Regions from separate parts of the Pseudomonas citronellolis genome, predicted to be linked through region 2. Evidence: riboswitches for the same ligand, from Rfam matches in the RefSeq annotation. Region 2 holds a riboswitch; each other region holds the start of a gene.

Evidence for each region. Region 2 has a riboswitch for cobalamin ahead of cobW (cobalamin biosynthesis protein CobW). Riboswitches for the same ligand answer to the same signal wherever they lie in the genome.
Region 1: it holds a riboswitch for cobalamin, as region 2 does, so the genes downstream of both, PcP3B5_RS10355 (TonB-dependent receptor plug domain-containing protein) here and cobW (cobalamin biosynthesis protein CobW) in region 2, are expected to answer to the same signal.
Region 3: it holds a riboswitch for cobalamin, as region 2 does, so the genes downstream of both, cobO (cob(I)yrinic acid a,c-diamide adenosyltransferase) here and cobW (cobalamin biosynthesis protein CobW) in region 2, are expected to answer to the same signal.
Region 4: it holds a riboswitch for cobalamin, as region 2 does, so the genes downstream of both, PcP3B5_RS25990 (TonB-dependent receptor domain-containing protein) here and cobW (cobalamin biosynthesis protein CobW) in region 2, are expected to answer to the same signal.

Annotation. Positions count from the first base shown of each region.
Region 1 is NZ_CP014158.1:2,276,569-2,280,527, reverse strand. Features, by position in the region: gene PcP3B5_RS10360 ((2Fe-2S) ferredoxin domain-containing protein) at 1-317, opposite strand, end outside; gene PcP3B5_RS10355 (TonB-dependent receptor plug domain-containing protein) at 325-2,274, opposite strand; cobalamin riboswitch at 2,368-2,573, opposite strand; gene PcP3B5_RS10350 (LemA family protein) at 2,717-3,313, shown strand; gene PcP3B5_RS10345 (M48 family metallopeptidase) at 3,329-3,959, shown strand, end outside.
Region 2 is NZ_CP014158.1:884,176-888,134, reverse strand. Features, by position in the region: gene cobM (precorrin-4 C(11)-methyltransferase) at 65-814, opposite strand; gene PcP3B5_RS04070 (cobalamin biosynthesis protein) at 861-1,265, opposite strand; cobalamin riboswitch at 1,365-1,555, shown strand; gene cobW (cobalamin biosynthesis protein CobW) at 1,648-2,700, shown strand; gene cobN (cobaltochelatase subunit CobN) at 2,896-3,959, shown strand, end outside.
Region 3 is NZ_CP014158.1:1,660,547-1,664,505, forward strand. Features, by position in the region: gene PcP3B5_RS07560 (FUSC family protein) at 1-1,364, shown strand, start outside; cobalamin riboswitch at 1,387-1,607, shown strand; gene cobO (cob(I)yrinic acid a,c-diamide adenosyltransferase) at 1,835-2,446, shown strand; gene PcP3B5_RS07570 (cobyrinic acid a,c-diamide synthase CobB) at 2,446-3,741, shown strand; gene bluB (5,6-dimethylbenzimidazole synthase) at 3,738-3,959, shown strand, end outside.
Region 4 is NZ_CP014158.1:5,932,411-5,936,369, reverse strand. Features, by position in the region: gene PcP3B5_RS25990 (TonB-dependent receptor domain-containing protein) at 1-1,384, opposite strand, end outside; cobalamin riboswitch at 1,471-1,670, opposite strand; gene eutS (ethanolamine utilization microcompartment protein EutS) at 1,981-2,316, shown strand; gene PcP3B5_RS25980 (EutP/PduV family microcompartment system protein) at 2,319-2,786, shown strand; gene eutQ (ethanolamine utilization acetate kinase EutQ) at 2,783-3,478, shown strand; gene eutT (ethanolamine utilization cob(I)yrinic acid a,c-diamide adenosyltransferase EutT) at 3,486-3,959, shown strand, end outside.

The sequences.
Region 1 (3,959 bases), 1.4 Mb from region 2:
AGCCGGGCGTCCAGGCCACGGCGGCCGAGGGCCGAGGCGGTCATCCGCGGGCACGGCGCCTGGGGGAAGTCGCCGGCCAGTTGCGCCACCTCGCCGCGCAGCCAGTCGAGGTAGGCGCCGTCGCTGGCCGGTTCCATATCCACCAGCAACAGCGCCCTGCCCGCTTGCAGCTGCGCGCGGATGGCCGGCCACAGGGCGTCGAAGCCGTCGCTGGTATCGACCAGCGTCACGGCGCGGTGGGTTGCCGCCAGCTCGGCGCGCAAGGCCTCGCCCTGGGCGCCCGCGAGGGGGCCTACAATCAGCAGCGCCTGGTCCATGGCCACCTCAGAAGCTGAAGGTGTAGCGCAGCTCGGCGGTGCGCGGGCGGCCCAGGTTGTCCACCTGGCGGATGCCGTTGGTGGTGCGGCTGGTGGCGTAGTCGCGGTCCAGCAGGTTCTCCAGCAGCAGGCTCAGGCGGTGGCGGCGGGCGCCGTCCAGGTAGCGGTAGGCATCACCGTCGAGCACCCTGTAGTGGCCGTAGTCGTCGCCCTGGGGGCTGACGATGGAGCCGACGTAGCGCAGCGCCATACCGAAGCCCCACGGGCCCTGGTCGTAGCCCAGGCGGGTGCGGGCGAAGAAGTGCGGGATGTTGTTCACGGTCACGCCCTCGCGGGTGTCCACCAGGTTGCGGGTGGCGTCGGCGTCCAGCTGCCAGTGCTCGCCCAGCCGCCACTGGCCGTTGGCCTCGATGCCGCGCACCTCGATCTCGCCGTCGCCGTTCACCCACTGGTCGCCGGCCAGGGTGATGAGGTCCTTTATCTCGCGGCGGAAGATGGTGACGCTGCCGCTCCAGGGCTGGCCGAACAGCGCGCCGCTGTAGTCCAGGCCCAGCTCGGCGTTGCGGCTGCGCTCAGGCTTGAGGTCGCGGTTGCCGATCTCGCTGCCCGGCTCGTTGACGAACAGCTGCTCGGCGTTGGGCAGCTTGAAGGCGGTGCCCAGCTGGCCGCGCAGCTTGAGCTGGTCGCTGAGGTCGTAGAGCGAGGTGAGCATCCACACGGTGGCGCCCTCGCCGCCGCTCATTTCCTCGCGGCGCACGCCCAGGCTGGGGTGCCAGTTCGGCAGCAGGTCCAGCTGCGGGCGCAACTGCGCGTACAGGGCGTGGGACTCGGCCTTGTCGTTGTCGATGATCAGCACGTCGTCCTGGCCCTTGTACCACTGGTTGTCGCTGCCGAAGACCAGCTCGTGGCCGCCGGCCAGGCGCGCCTTGCCCTCCAGCTGCGCGCCCCAGTCGGTAAAGCCCCAGTAGTCGTTGTGGTTGAGCGTGCGGGTGCCGCCGCCGGCGAGGTTGTAGATGCGCGTGTAGCGGGTGTCCCAGTCGTTCAGGTGGGCCTTGGCGAACCAGCTGAAGTCGTCGTTCAGGCGCTGCTCGAAGGTCGCCGTGGCGATCTGCTGGATGCGGTCGTTGCTGGTGTGGTGGTTGTCCGCCGGACGGGCGAAGTCCAGGTCGGCGTCGGCGTACTGGTAGAACAGCTCCAGGCGCGAGCTGTCGCCGAAAGCCTGGATGGCCTTGGCGCCGAACACGTTGACGTCGTAGGAGCGGCGCTTGTCGCTGACGGTGGCGGTCATGTCCTGTTCGCGGAACGGCTTGTAGCCGTCGGAGCGGTTGTGGCTGACGTAGGCCAGCAGGCCGAGGTCGCCCAGGCCGTTCTCCAGCACCTTCTCCACCCGCGCATCGCCATTGCGCCCGCGGAAGCTGTCCAGGCCCAGGTTGACCTCGCCGGAAGCCTCGCGGCTGCGCGCGCTGCGGGTGACGATGTTGATCACCCCGGACACCGCCTGGGTACCGAACAGCAGGCCCTGGCCGCCCTTGAGCACCTCGATGCGCTCCACCGCGGTGATCGGCAGGGTGTCCAGGTAGAGGCCGCCGTACAGGCGGTTGTTCAGGCGCACGCCGTCGAGCAGGATCAGGGTGTCGTCGTTGCGCCCGCCCAGCAGCGAGTAGGTGCCGTAGTCGAAGGGGCCGTTCTTCGGCGCCACGAACAGGCCGGGCACGTACATCTGCAGCACGCGGGTGATGTCGGCGCTAGGGCCGGCGCGCTCGATCTGCTCGCGCTCGATGACTTCGAGCTTGCTGCCGTAGCGGGCCATCTCGGCGACGGTGGTGGACTCCACCGAAGGGGCGCTGACGATTTCATCGCGCAGGCCCAGGGGCTCGGCGTTCAGGCAGGGGCTCAGGCACAGGCCGGCGAGCCAGGGGGCAAGCCGAAGTGCGGATTCGGAAGAAGGGAAGTGCAAGGTGATCGCCTCGAAACGGGAATTTCGCAGGCGGCGCAGCGAGTTCCGGCGCGAGCGCGTCCGGAATCCGGCTCACGCCCGCCCACCGCGGGTTTGCCAACAACGCTCCAGGCCGGTCTCCGGGCTTGCGAGGGTTCTGGAGCATCCGCCTTCCCATGCCTGAGCACAGTGGCCTCGTGGATGCCCCGCTCGCTTACCGTTGCGGGGGCAGCGCCGGACTGATCGCCAAGGGCGACGCACCGGCTTCCCGTTTCACCTCATGCACGGCGGCATGAGACACCTGGAACGGCCCGCATCTGACCATCGGTGCGGCGGGGCGTCAAGGGCAGCCCTTTACAGCATGCTTCCGCTTCCGGGCACAGCCCGTGATGCCTTTCCTTCCGCCGTGGAAGCTTTCCGCTATCATCGGCGGACCTTTCCCGACGCTCGAAAAGGACCTCCCATGTCGGTTTCCTCCCTGGTCACCCTGCTCGTCCTCGCCGTGCTGTTCTTCGGCGTCATCGCCATCTACAACCGCCTGGTGAACCTGCGCGCCCGCTACCGCAACGCCTTCGCGCAGATCGAGGTGCAGCTCAAGCGGCGCTACGACCTGATCCCCAACCTGGTGGAAACCGCCAAGGCCTACCTCAAGCACGAGCGGGAAACCCTGGAGGCGGTGATCGCCGCGCGCAATGCCGCGGTGGCCGGGCTCAAGGCCGCCGCCAGCCAGCCCGGCGCCGCCGCCGGCCTGGCCCAGTTGGCCAACGCCGAGGGCGCCCTGGGCGGCGCGCTGGGGCGGCTCAACGTGACCATGGAGGCCTACCCGGACCTCAAGGCCTCGCAGAACCTGCAGCAGCTCACCGAGGAGCTGTCGAGCACCGAGAACAAGGTGGCCTTCGCCCGCCAGGCCTACAACGACGCGGTGATGGAATACAACGCCTACCGCCAGTCGTTCCCCGCCGTGGTGCTGGCGGCGAATTTCGGCCACAAGGCCGAGGTCGCGCAGCTGGAGTTCGCCGACAGCCAGCAGATCCAGGACGCGCCCAAGGTCGCCTTCTGACGGGCGGCCCGCGCGATGAACTTCTTCCAGCACCAGGACCGCGCCCGCCGCCAGACCGGCCGGCTGATCCTGCTCCTGGCCGCGGCGGTGGCCTGCCTGGTGACGCTCACCAGCCTGGTCCTGGGCTGGCTCTGGCGCCACATCGGCGAGCCCGCCAGCCACTGGACCTCGCCGCAGCGCCTGCCCGACTTCGAACTCTACCTGTGGGTGGCGCTGGTGGTGGTCGGCGTGGTGATCGTCGGCGCCTGGTACAAGCACCGCCAGCTGCGCCTGGGCGGCCGCGCCGTGGCCGAGCGCCTGGGCGGCCGGCTGATCAACCTGGACGCCCGCGACGCCGATGAACGCCGGGTGCTCAACGTGGTCGAGGAAATGGCCATCGCCTCGGGCACCCCGGTGCCGCCGGTGTACCTGCTGGAGGACAGCGGCATCAACGCCTTCGCCGCCGGCCTGACGCCGCGCGACGCGGTCATCGGCGTCACCCGCGGGACCATCGCCCTGCTCAGCCGCGACGAGCTGCAGGGGGTGATCGCCCACGAGTTCAGCCACATCCACCACGGCGACATGCGCCTGAACACCCGCCTGGTGGCGCTGCTGCACGGCATCCTGCTGCTGGGCCTGATCGGCCAGACCATGGTCCGCGGCCTGT
Region 2 (3,959 bases):
AGCATCCGGTTGGCACCATTCGCGAGCAAGCTCGCTCCTACAAACAAGCCCCAGCCATCTGCCATCAATCCGGCCGATACAGATGTGCATGCCCCGCGCTATACAACGACGACTCGCCGCCCCCCTCCGCCGCCAGCACCCGCCCGACCAGAATCAGCGCAGTCCGCTTGAAGCCCTTGGCCCGGGCCTTGGGCAGGATGTCTCCGAGGGTGCCGCTGACCTGGTCCTGATCCGGCCAACTGGCGCGGTGGATCACCGCGATCGGGCAGTCCGCGCCGTAGTGCGGCAACAGCTCCGCGACGATCTTCTCCAGCTGGCCCACGCCCAGGTGGATGGCCATGCTCGCCCGGTGCCGCGCCAGGTCGCCCAGGGATTCCCCCTCGGGCATCTTCGTGCGGCTGGCGTAGCGGGTGAGAATCAGCGTCTGCGACACCTCCGGCAGCGTCAGCTCGCAGCCCAGCAGCGCGGCGCAGGCGGCAGTTGCAGTGACGCCGGGGACGATCTCGTAGGGAATGCCGAGCCGGCGCAGGTGCTGGATCTGCTCGCCGATGGCGCCGTACAGCGAAGGGTCGCCGGAATGCACGCGGGCCACGTCCTGGCCTTTCGTGTGGGCCTCGGCCAGCAGCGCGACTATCTGCTCCAGATGCAACTCGGCGGTGTTCACCACCACCTCGGCGCCGTGCCCTTCGAGCACCGCCTCGGGCACCAGCGAGCCGGCGTAGAGGATCACCGGGCAGCTGCGCAGCAGACGCTGGCCCTTGACCGTGATGAGCTCGGGATCGCCGGGGCCGGCGCCGATGAAATAGACCGTCATGGGCGTTTCGCTTCGGATCGGGAAAGGCGCAGTCTACCCCAGCCCGCTATCCCATCAGAGCCGGCGCCATGGCCAGCGCGCAGGTGGCGTTGGCGCTGCGCCGCTTGGGCACCACCAGCCGCGCCGGGCCCTCGGCCAGCGCTTCGGCCAATGCCAGGGCAGCAGCCTCAGCCACGCCAGCGCTGCCGGTGACCTGGCGAGCCCGCTCGGAAGTGGAAGTCAGCCGCTGCTCATATGGCGCCAGGCGCTGCGCATCCAGCAGTTCCAGGGGTAGGCGCAGTTGCCGCGACAGGTCGCGCAGGCCGCCTTCCAGGGCCTTGGCCTCGCTGCTGGCCAAGGCGCTCAGCGCCGCCTCGTCGAGGCCGGCCTCGCGCAGGCAGGCGCGCAGCAGGGCGAGCAGTTCGTCGGCGCCGCAGCCACGGCGGCACCCCAGTCCGGCAACCAGTATCACGCGGGCGATCCTTCCACGGGCAATCGCCGGGCAGCACAGCACGGCCCAGGCAGAGCGTCAACCGGCCCGGCGGCGATTGACCGCCCGCCGGGCACTGCGTAGCCTTTGCCGCTTCGAGGTTCTCCGGCCCGGCGCCGGAGCTAAGAGGGAACGTGGTCAAGGCCACGGCTGCCCCCGCAACTGTGAACGATCCAAACCCCTTCGAATGCCACTGCCCACGGGCGGGAAGGCGAAGGCCAGGCGCAAGCCGGATCGTGAGCCAGGAGACCTGCCTCGAACCAGCATTACCACAACCGGGCGGGGTGATCCGGTGGCGGCTTCCGACGCGCGGAACCTCCGTGCGCGCGCCTCTGCCTCCCGCCATCGCAGCGCAGAGGCGACCATGCAAACCCTGGCCAAGCTCCCCGTCACCATCGTCACCGGCTTCCTAGGCGCCGGGAAGACCACCCTGCTCCGGCACATGCTCGACAACGCCGAAGGTCGCCGCATCGCGGTGATCGTCAACGAGTTCGGCGAACTGGGCATCGACGGCGAAATCCTCAAGCAATGCTCCATCGGCTGCAGCGAAGAAGAAGCCGTGGGCCGCGTCTTCGAACTGGCCAACGGCTGCCTGTGCTGCACCGTGCAGGAAGAATTCTTCCCGGTAATGCGCGAACTGGTGGCGCGTCGCGGCGAGCTGGACCAGATCCTCATCGAGACCTCCGGCCTGGCCCTGCCCAAGCCCCTGGTGCAGGCCTTCCAGTGGCCGGAAATCCGCAATGCCTGCACGGTCGACGCGGTGATCACCGTGGTCGACAGCCCGGCAGTGGCCGCCGGCACCTTCGCCGCGCATCCCGAGCAGGTGGACGAGCAGCGCAGGCAGGACCCGAACCTGGACCACGAATCGCCGCTGCACGAGCTGTTCGAAGACCAGTTGGCCAGCGCCGACCTGGTGGTGCTGAACAAGGCCGACCTGCTCGATGCCGACGCCCTCGCGCAAGTGCGCGCGCACGTATCCGAAGAACTGCCGCCGGCGGTGAAGATCGTCGAAGCCAGCGCCGGCCAGCTGCCGCTGTCGGTGCTGCTGGGGCTCAACGCCGAGGCCGAGCTGCACATCGACAGCCGCCCCACCCACCACGACCACGAAGGCCATGGGGACCACGACCACGACGAGTTCGACTCCTTCCACGTCGACCTCCCGGAAGTGCAGGAACAGGCCCTGCTCGCCGCCCTCGGCCAACTGGTGGAGCGCCACGCGGTGCTGCGCGTCAAGGGCTTCGCGGCCATCCCCGGCAAGCCCATGCGCCTGCTGGTGCAAGGCGTGGGCAAGCGCTTCGACAAGCACTTCGACCGCCAGTGGCTGAGCGACGAAACCCGCGCCACCCGCCTGGTGGTGATCGGCCAGGAGCTGGACCAGGCCGCCATCGCCAACGAGTTGCGCACCGCGCTGGCGTGAATACCCTCACCCCCAACCCCTCTCCCGGAGGGAGAGGGGGGCTGATCCGGCGCTTCGCCGATATGCCAGCGCACGAGCACGGGCCATGCCCATCGGTAAGCACAATGTCCGCGCGCACACCGAACCGGCCCCCTCTCCCTTCAGGGAGAGGGCTGGGGAGAGGGCGCTCCTGACCGAGCGAAAGAGGTCCCCCGCATGCACCTGCTGCGCACCCAACCCGGCGGCTTCGTCCCCGACGACGGCATCGCCCACCTGGCCCAGACGCCCGCCGAGCTGGTCATCCTCTGCAGCGGCGACTCGCACCTGGCGCTGCTCGCCGAGGCCGCCCGCGCACTGCCCGACGACTACCCGAGCCTGCGCCTGGCCAACCCCATGCAGTTGCAGAACCACGCCTCGGTGGACCTCTACGTCGACGAGGTGCTGCGGCACGCCAAGGTCATCCTGATCTCGGTGCACGGCGGCGTCGGCTACTGGCGCTACGGCATCGAGCAACTGGTGGCCCTGGCCGGGCGCGGCGCCACGCTGATCCTGGTGCCCGGCGACGACAAGCCCGACCCCGAACTCAGCGCGCTGTGCAGCGTGCCCCCCGAGGAGGCCGAACGCCTCTGGCAGTACCTGCGCCAGGGCGGCCTGGACAACGCCCGGCAGTTCTTCGCCAACCTGGCCAGCCAGTACCTGGACCGCGCCTATCCCTGGAACGAACCGCGCGCCCTGCCCCGCGTCGCCCTGCACCATCCCGGCCACGCTGAAGCCACCCTCACCCACTGGCAGGCCGAGTGGAACCCCGGCTGGCCGGTGGCGGCGCTGCTGTTCTACCGCACCCACCTGCAAGCGGCGAACACCGGCTTCATCGACACCTTCTGCGCCAGCCTGCGCGCGCAGCAGCTCAACCCGCTGCCGATCGCCGTGGCCAGCCTCAAGGAAGCGGCCTGCCTGGAGCAGGTCGAGGCGCTGCTGGACGAGGCCTGCGCCGAGCTGATCATCAACACCACCGGCTTCGCCCAGTCCAACCCGGACGCGCCCCAGGCCCGCCCGTTCCGCCGCGACGTGCCGGTGCTGCAAGCCATCTGCTCGCTGGACAACCTCGAACTGTGGCGCGCCAACGCCCAGGGCCTGGGCCCGCGCGACCTGGCCATGCACGTGGCGCTGCCGGAGCTGGACGGCCGCCTGATCACCCGCCCCGTCAGCTTCAAGGGCCTGGCCTGGCGCAGCGAGCGCAGCCAGAGCGACGTGGTCTGCTACCTGGCGCACCGCCCGGG
Region 3 (3,959 bases), 780 kb from region 2:
TCGAGGGCGAGAGCGGCCGGCGCCGGGCCCAGGCGCTGCGGGTGCTGAACGCCGACCTGCTGGGCCTGCTGCGTGCGGCGCGCAAGGTGGCGCGGGAATGGCGGCTGCTGGACCAGGCCGCGGCGGCCGCGCTGGAGCCCTGGCGGCGCGAGGTCATGGTGCTGCTGGAGAAGGCTGAGTACCGCGCCTTCGAGGACTGCCGCGAACGCCTCGGCGCCGCCGCGCGGGAACGCGACAACGCCCAGCAACGCCTGTGCCTGGAATGCCTGGCGCGCACCCTGGAGATGGCCGGCGAGGCCCAGCGCAGCATGCAGGCGCTGGTCTACGGCGAGGCGCCGCGCAACGCGCCGGGGGTGATCGTCTGGCACCGCGACATCGAACGCGGTCTGCTCTACGGCCTGCGCAGCGCCCTGGCGTTCCTCTGCGTGTCGGCCTTCTGGCTGGCCACGGCCTGGCCCAGCGGCCTGGGCGCGGTGTCCATCACCGGCGTGGTGCTGAGCCTGTTCGCCAGCCGCGACAACCCGGCCGGCGCCGGGCTGAACTTCCTGCGCGGCATCGTCCTGTCGGTACCTTTTGCCGGCGTCGCAGGCCTGGTGATACTGCCGTTGTGCGATGGCTTCCCGGCGTTGGCGCTGGTGCTGGGCGTGCCGCTGTTCATCGCCGCGCTGTGCATGACGCGGCCGCCGATCGCCGCCATCGCCTCGTCCTTCTGCATCTTCTATGTGAAGAACATCGGGCCGAGCAACGCGATGAGCTACGACCTCGGCCACTTCCTCAATTCGGCGCTGGCCACCGTGATCGGCGTGGCCTTCGCCGTGCTGGTGTTCAACCTGGTGCGCCTGGCGCCCGGGCAGCGCCATTACCGCCGCGTGCTGGCGGCCATCCTCGCCGACCTCGCGCGGCTCACCCGCGGTCCGTTGCCGCCGCTGGAGGTCTGGTTCGACGGCCGCAGCGCCGACCGCCTGCTGCGCCTGGCGCAGTTCTACAAGAACCTGCCGGCCGAGCGCCGCGCGCGCTGGCGCGGCGGCCTGCTGGCGCTGGACCTGGGCGACGAGCTGCTGTTCCTGCGCGCGCGCCTGACCGCTGCCCGCGGCCCCGTGCGCCGGGCCCGCGACGCCTACCTGCTGTGTTTGCACGACCTGCTGCTCGCCGGCGGCCCGCGCGCCGGCCGCGAGCAGGCCCTGCAGGCGGCCAGCGTGGCGCTGTTCAAGGCCCTGGAAAACGACCACCGGCTGCCGGCCGAGGACCGCGAACTGGCTCGCGCCACCCTGGTCCAGCTGCAGTTCATCTGGCTGCGCTGGTGCCGCCAGGACCCGGCCGCCGCGCCCGCGCAGCAGGCGCGACCCATCGCCGCCTCCGATTGACCGGCCACCCCGCCTGCCTCTAAGCTGCGCGCCTGCTACAGGTGCCCTCGGCCATGGCCGAAGGTGAAACAGGGAAGCCGGTGCAACCGAGCCAATTCGGTCATTCCGGCGCTGCCCCCGCAACGGTAGGCGAGTCACGCGGACGCAACAGCCACTGTGCCAACGGCATGGGAAGGCGCAGCCGCAGAGGTCCGGTGACCTTCACTCGCGAGCCCGGAGACCGGCCCGTAGCGACGACGACGCGCAGGAAGCCGTCGGGCGCTGCCCAGGCCGCGCTCCGATCGCCCCGCGTCATCCCGGTTTACTAGCCGCGCGGGTGAGAGCGGTGGAGCGATCAGGCAGATGAGCATTCTCCTTCCAGCCACGGCCCCGCGCCGCGCGGCTACTTTCCGTCGTCCCTCCCGCACGCCCCTTCAGCCCCGGTGCCTTGGCATCGCGAGCACGGCCGCCTTCGGCCAGGAGACCCAACGATGAGCGAATCCCCGGAAAAGGACGAGCGCCACCGCGCGCGCATGCAGCGCAAGAAGGACGTGATCGACGAGAAGATCGCCCAGGCCCGGGACGAGCGCGGCGTGCTGCTGGTGCTCACCGGCAACGGCAAGGGCAAGAGCAGCTCGGCCTTCGGCATGCTCGCCCGCGCCCTCGGCCACGGCATGCAGGCCGGCGTGGTGCAGTTCATCAAGGGCGCCGCGAGCACCGGCGAGGAAGCCTTCTTCCGCCGCTTCCCCGAGCAGGTGCGCTACCACGTGATGGGCGAGGGCTTCACCTGGGAGACCCAGGACCGCCGGCGCGACATCGAGAAAGCCCGGCAGGCCTGGGACGTGGCCCGCGAGCTGCTGGCCGACCCGGCCGTCGGCCTGGTGCTGCTGGACGAGCTGAACATCGCCCTCAAGCACGGCTACCTGGAGCTGGACGCCGTGCTGGCCGACATCGCCGCGCGCCCGGCGCACCAGCATGTGGTGGTCACCGGCCGCGCCGCCCAGCAGGGCATGATCGACGCCGCCGACACCGTCACCGAGATGGGCCTGGTCAAGCACGCCTTCAAGGCCGGCATCAAGGCGCAGAAAGGAGTGGAGTTCTGATGCCCCAGGCGCGCCAGTGCCCGGCGCTGCTGATCGCCGCTCCCGCCTCGGGGCAGGGCAAGACTACCGTCACCGCCGCCCTGGCCCGCCTGCACGCGCGCCAGGGGCGCCGGGTGCGGGTGTTCAAGGTCGGCCCGGACTTCCTCGACCCGATGATCCTCGCCCGCGCCAGCGGCGCGCCCGTGCACCAGCTCGACCTGTGGATGGTCGGCGAGGCGCAGAGCCGCCGGCTGCTCTGGGAAGCGGCAGGGGAGGCCGAGCTGATTCTCATCGAAGGGGTGATGGGCCTGTTCGACGGCACGCCCTCGGCGGCCGACCTGGCGCGCACCTTCGATGTGCCGGTGCTCGGCGTGATCAACGGCCAGGCCATGGCGCAGACCTTCGGCGCCCTGGCCGTGGGCCTGGCCACCTACCAGCCGGGCCTGCCGTTCTCCGGCGTGCTCGGCAACCGCGTCGGCAGCCAGCGTCACAGCGACCTGCTGCGCGACAGCCTGCCGGAGTGGATCCGCTGGTACGGCGCGTTGCCGCGCAGCGCCGACCTGGAGCTGCCCAGCCGCCACCTGGGCCTGGTGCAGGCCGAGGAACTGGCCGACCTGGACGCGCGCCTGGACGCCGCCGCCGACGCCCTGGCCGCCAGCAGCGCGGTGGACCTGCCGCCGCCGGTGAGCTTCGCGGCGCCCACCGAGCACGAACTGCAAGCGTCCCTGGCCGGCGTGCGCATCGGCGTGGCGCGGGATGCCGCCTTCGCCTTCCTCTACCAGGCCAACCTCGACCTGCTGCGCGAGCTGGGCGCCGAGCTGAAGTTCTTCTCGCCGCTCACCGACGAATACTTGCCGGAGGTGGATAGCCTCTATCTACCCGGCGGCTATCCGGAACTGCACCTGGCGCAGCTGGAGAACAACCGCGCCATGGCCGAGGCCATCCGCGCCCACCATGCCGCCGGCAAGCCGCTGCTGGCCGAGTGCGGCGGCATGCTCTACCTGCTCGATGGCCTGACCGACGCCGAGGGCCGCAGCGGTCGGCTGCTCGGCCTGCTGCCCGGCCGCGCCACCCTGCAGAAGCGCCTTGCCGCCCTGGCCCTGCAGGAGGTGGAACTGCCGGAAGGCCCGCTGCGCGGCCACACCTTCCACCATTCGCTGCTGGACAGCCAACTGGAGCCGGCCCTGCGCGGCACCTGCCCGAACGCCAAGCCGGTGGCCGAGGCGGTGTTCCGCCTGGGCCGCCTGACCGCGTCCTATATCCACTTCTACCTGCCGTCGAACCCGGCGGCCGCCGCCGCGATCTTCCGCCCATGAACGAGCACGCCTACAGCCCCGAGGAACGCGCGGCCATCTACCGCGCCATCGCCGAGCGCCGCGACATGCGCCACTTCAGCGGCGGCGAGGTGGCCCCGGCGCTGCTGGCGCGGCTGCTGGAAGCGGCGCACCAGGCCCCCAGCGTCGGCCTGATGCAGCCCTGGCGCTTCATCCGCATCACCCGCCCGGCACTGCGCGAGGCCATCCACGGCCTGGTG
Region 4 (3,959 bases), 1.9 Mb from region 2:
CCCAGGCGATCAGGTCGTCCACCTCGGTACGGTACAGCGCGGCCTCCAGGTGCGTGCCGGCGAAGTCGCCGCGCCATTGCAGCTCGTAGGTCTTCGAGGTCTCGGCCTTCAGGTCCGGGTTGCTGGCGCCGGGGTAGTAGAGGTCGCTGAAGGTCGGCGCGCGGAAGCCCTCGCCGTAGCTGGCGACCCAGCTCTGGCTGGCGCCCACCGGCAGGGTGAAGGCGGCGTTCCAGCTGTTCTGCGAGCCGTAGCGCTCGTTGTCGTCGTGGCGCAGGCCCAGCTCGGTGGAGAAGGCCTCGCCCTTGAAGCTGTGCTGGGCGAAGAAGGCGTGGTTGGTGCGGCTGTCCTCGGCGAAGGCGGTGCTGCCCTCGACCTTGTCCTCGTACCAGTCCGCGCCCAGGGCTAGTTGGTTGCGGGTATCCAGCTGCAGGCGGTTGAGCCAGCTGGCCGAATGCCGGGTGGTTTCCAGGGTGCCGTTGTTCCATACCTCGGCGGCGCCGACGGCCTTGTTGCGGTCGAAGCTGCGGCCCAGCTCCACGCGGCTGTTCCACATCGAGGTCAGTTGGCCTTCGAGGTAGCCGCTGTAGCTGCTGACGCGGAACTCGTCGTGGGGCTCGGCGGGGGCGTAGCTGTAGGCGTCGTCGTATTCGCTGTCGCCGCGCTGGTCGTTGAGGCTGAAGCCGGCCTTCCAGTCGTCGTTCAGGCGGTGGTCCAGGTTCAGGTGCACGGCCTTGTTGCGCTGGCCGTCGTGGTCGCTGTCGGCGCCGACGTTGTCGCGGGTGTAGTCGTAGCCGCGGCTCTCGTCGAGGCTGGCGCCGAGGTCGAAGCGGGTGCGCTCGTCGCCGCCGGCGAGCGAGGCGCTGCGCTGGAAGGTGCCGTTGCTGCCGGCGGCCAGGCGCACTTGCGGGTGCAGGCCGGCTTCGCCGCGGCGGGTGAAGATCTGGATCACCCCGCCGATGGCGTCGGCGCCGTACAGCGCCGAGCGCGGGCCGCGGGTCACTTCCACGCGCTCGATGTTGTCGATGCTCAGGTAGTCCAGGCGGGCGATGCCGCTGCTGGCCGAGGCGATGCGCTGGCCGTCCACCAGCACCAGGGTCTGGCCGGGGTTGGTGCCGCGCAGGAAGTAGCTGGTCAGGCCGCCGGCGTTGCTCAGCTGCACGCCGGGCACGCGCTGCAGCAGCTCGGGCACGCTGCGCGCCTGCAGGCGCTCGATATCGTCGTGGGTGAAGACGGTGTTGGCCGCGGTGGCCTGGCCGCGGGGTTCGGCCTGGCGCGCCGAGGTGATGACCATCGACGGCAGTTGGTAAGCCTGTTCGGCATCGTCGCCGGCGAAGGCCGCCGCGGGCAGCACGGCGACGGCCAGGGCAAGACGGGAAAGTTTCATCGCTGGGGTTCCTCAAAAGTGGACTTTCGAGGAGGGCTGGCAAGGGCGGGAGTGGCCGCGCTTGAAGGTGCGGCCCTCCGCAACACCTGTCATGCGTGTCGAGGGCGGTCTCCGGGCTGCCGACTCGCACGCTCCCGGCCTTCCCATGCGTGGCGCACAGTGGCGGATTGGAGCGCGGCAGGCACGGGGCCTGCGGTCGGTTACCGTTGCGGGGGCAGCGCAGGCCTTTCACCTGCTTCCCGTTACCTCGAACGAAAACGTGCGCACCTTACGAACAACGCGGCGGCCGGGCAAGTCGGGCCGATGCGGAACCTGTCCGTCAGACGTCCCTTTCCTCTGCGGTCCGTCACGTCCATGGCGGCGCCCCGCCTGCGCCCGGGCGCTTCCCGGCGGCTGCGACAAAGTCACTCAGCACGCTGCGAACCGCGGCCGGAAAGCTCCGGCCAGCAGCCGCCAATGCGGCGCCGCGCGGGCGTTCCAGCCGGTTTTTGTAGGAGTTTTCTGGTCTTTCGGGGCGGCGGAAAACTTTGCCGGATTTTGATAGGGCCGCCGTCCGGGCACTTGTTAGCTTCCTAAGCAGTAGAGGAGGGGAGCACGTGTCCAAAGAGCGCATCATCCAGGAATTCGTCCCGGGCAAGCAGGTGACCCTGGCGCACCTGATCGCGCATCCCCAGGAGGAGCTGTCGAGCAAGATCGGCGTCCCTGGGGCGCAGGCCATCGGCATCATGACCCTCACCCCGGGCGAGACCGCGATGATTGCCGGCGACTTCGCCACCAAGGCCGCCGACGTGCGCATCGGCTTCCTCGACCGCTTCAGCGGCGCGCTGGTGCTGCACGGCAGCGTCGGCGCGGTGGAGGAGGCGCTGGCGCAGACCTGCGCCGCCCTCGGCCGGCTGCTGGACTACAGCGTCTGCCCGGTGACCAGGAGCTGACCATGGACGCGCCGCGTTATGCCCTGATCGGTGGCGTTGGAGCCGGCAAGACCACCCTGTTCAATGCCCTGTGCGGCAACCCCGAAGCGGCGCGCAAGACCCAGGCGCTGGACTACGGCCCCGGCGGCGCGCTGGACACCCCCGGCGAGTTCGTCAGCCACCCGCGCCTGTACCGCGCGCTGATCACCAGCACCGACGACGTCGACACCCTGGTCTACGTGCACCCCGCCGATGCGACGGAGTGCCGGCTGCCGCCCGGGCTGCTGGACATCCACGCCGGCAAGCGGCTGATCGGGGTGATCAGCAAGTGCGACCTGCCCGGCGTCGACCTGCCCGCCATCGAGCGCCTGCTGCGCGCCCACGGCATCGACGGCGCGATCGTCCACACCGCCAGCGACGACCCCGCCAGCATCGAGCGCCTGCGCGCGCTGTTGAACGCACGGAATCCGATCGAGGACCTGTTGAGATGAAGAAGCTGATTACCGCCAACGACATCCGTGAAGCCATCGCCGCCGGGCAGAGTTCCCTGGCCGTGGAGCTGCCGCGCTGCATCGTCACCCCCGAGGCGCGTACGGTCGCCGAGCAGGCTGGCCTGGCGCTGGTCGAGCGGGTGGCCGGCGAGCCGGCGGCGGCCGCGAGTGAACCGGCCGCGGCCGGGCCGAGCGAGGACGAGTTGACGCGGATTCGCGCCGAGGTGCTGGCGCGGCTGCCCGCCGAAGTGGATGCGCAACTGGTCGACCAACTGGTGCGCAAGGCCGCGCAACAGGGCGGCGCCAGCGTGGCCCGGGCGGCCTTCGAGGCGCGCACCGGCGCCGGCGGGATCAAGCTGGTGAAGGGCGGCAGCGTGCGCTTCGGCCGCCTGGAAGGCGTGCCGGGCGAATACCAGATCGGCATCACCGACGTGGTCGGCGCCGAGGACGGCAGCAGCATGGGCGCCGGCTTCATGCAGTGGGAAAACGCCTTCTTCCCCTGGACGCTGAACTACGACGAAGTGGACCTGGTGCTGGAGGGCGAGCTGCACATCCGCCAGAACGGCGAGACCCTGGTGGGCCAGCCCGGCGACCTGCTGTTCATTCCCAAGGGCAGCGCCATCGAGTTCGGCACCCCCAGCCGGGTGCGCTTCCTCTACGTGGCCTGGCCGGCCAACTGGCAGGAACAGTGAGGCGGCCATGAGCACTTTCATCACCGAAAGCTGGCTGCGCGAGCGCCACGGCCTGAGCGAAGGCACCGAGCTGCGGCTGCCCGCCGACGCGCGGTTGACCCCCGCCGCCCGCGCGCTGATCGACGAGCGCCACCTGTCGCTGAAGTTCCATGACGAACAGGGCCGCCTGTACCGGGCGACCGAAGAGCCGGACGCGGACGGCGCGCCGTGCCTGCAGGCGGTGCACGGGCTGACCGGCAGCGCCCGGCGCGTCGCCGCGACCTGCCAGCTGTGCGGCTCGGCGCCGGCCGACAAGCCCGCCGGCATGACCCATCTGAACGCCCACGAACTGGTGGCTAAGAACGACCCGCGCCTGCAGTTCCGCGCCCAGCTGGACGCGGCCATCGCCCTGGCGGTGTGGCTGCAGGTGGAGCTGCCGGAGCCGGCCGAGCTGGCCGCCTGGCTGGCCGACATCCGTTCGCTGCTCGGCCAACTGATGCGC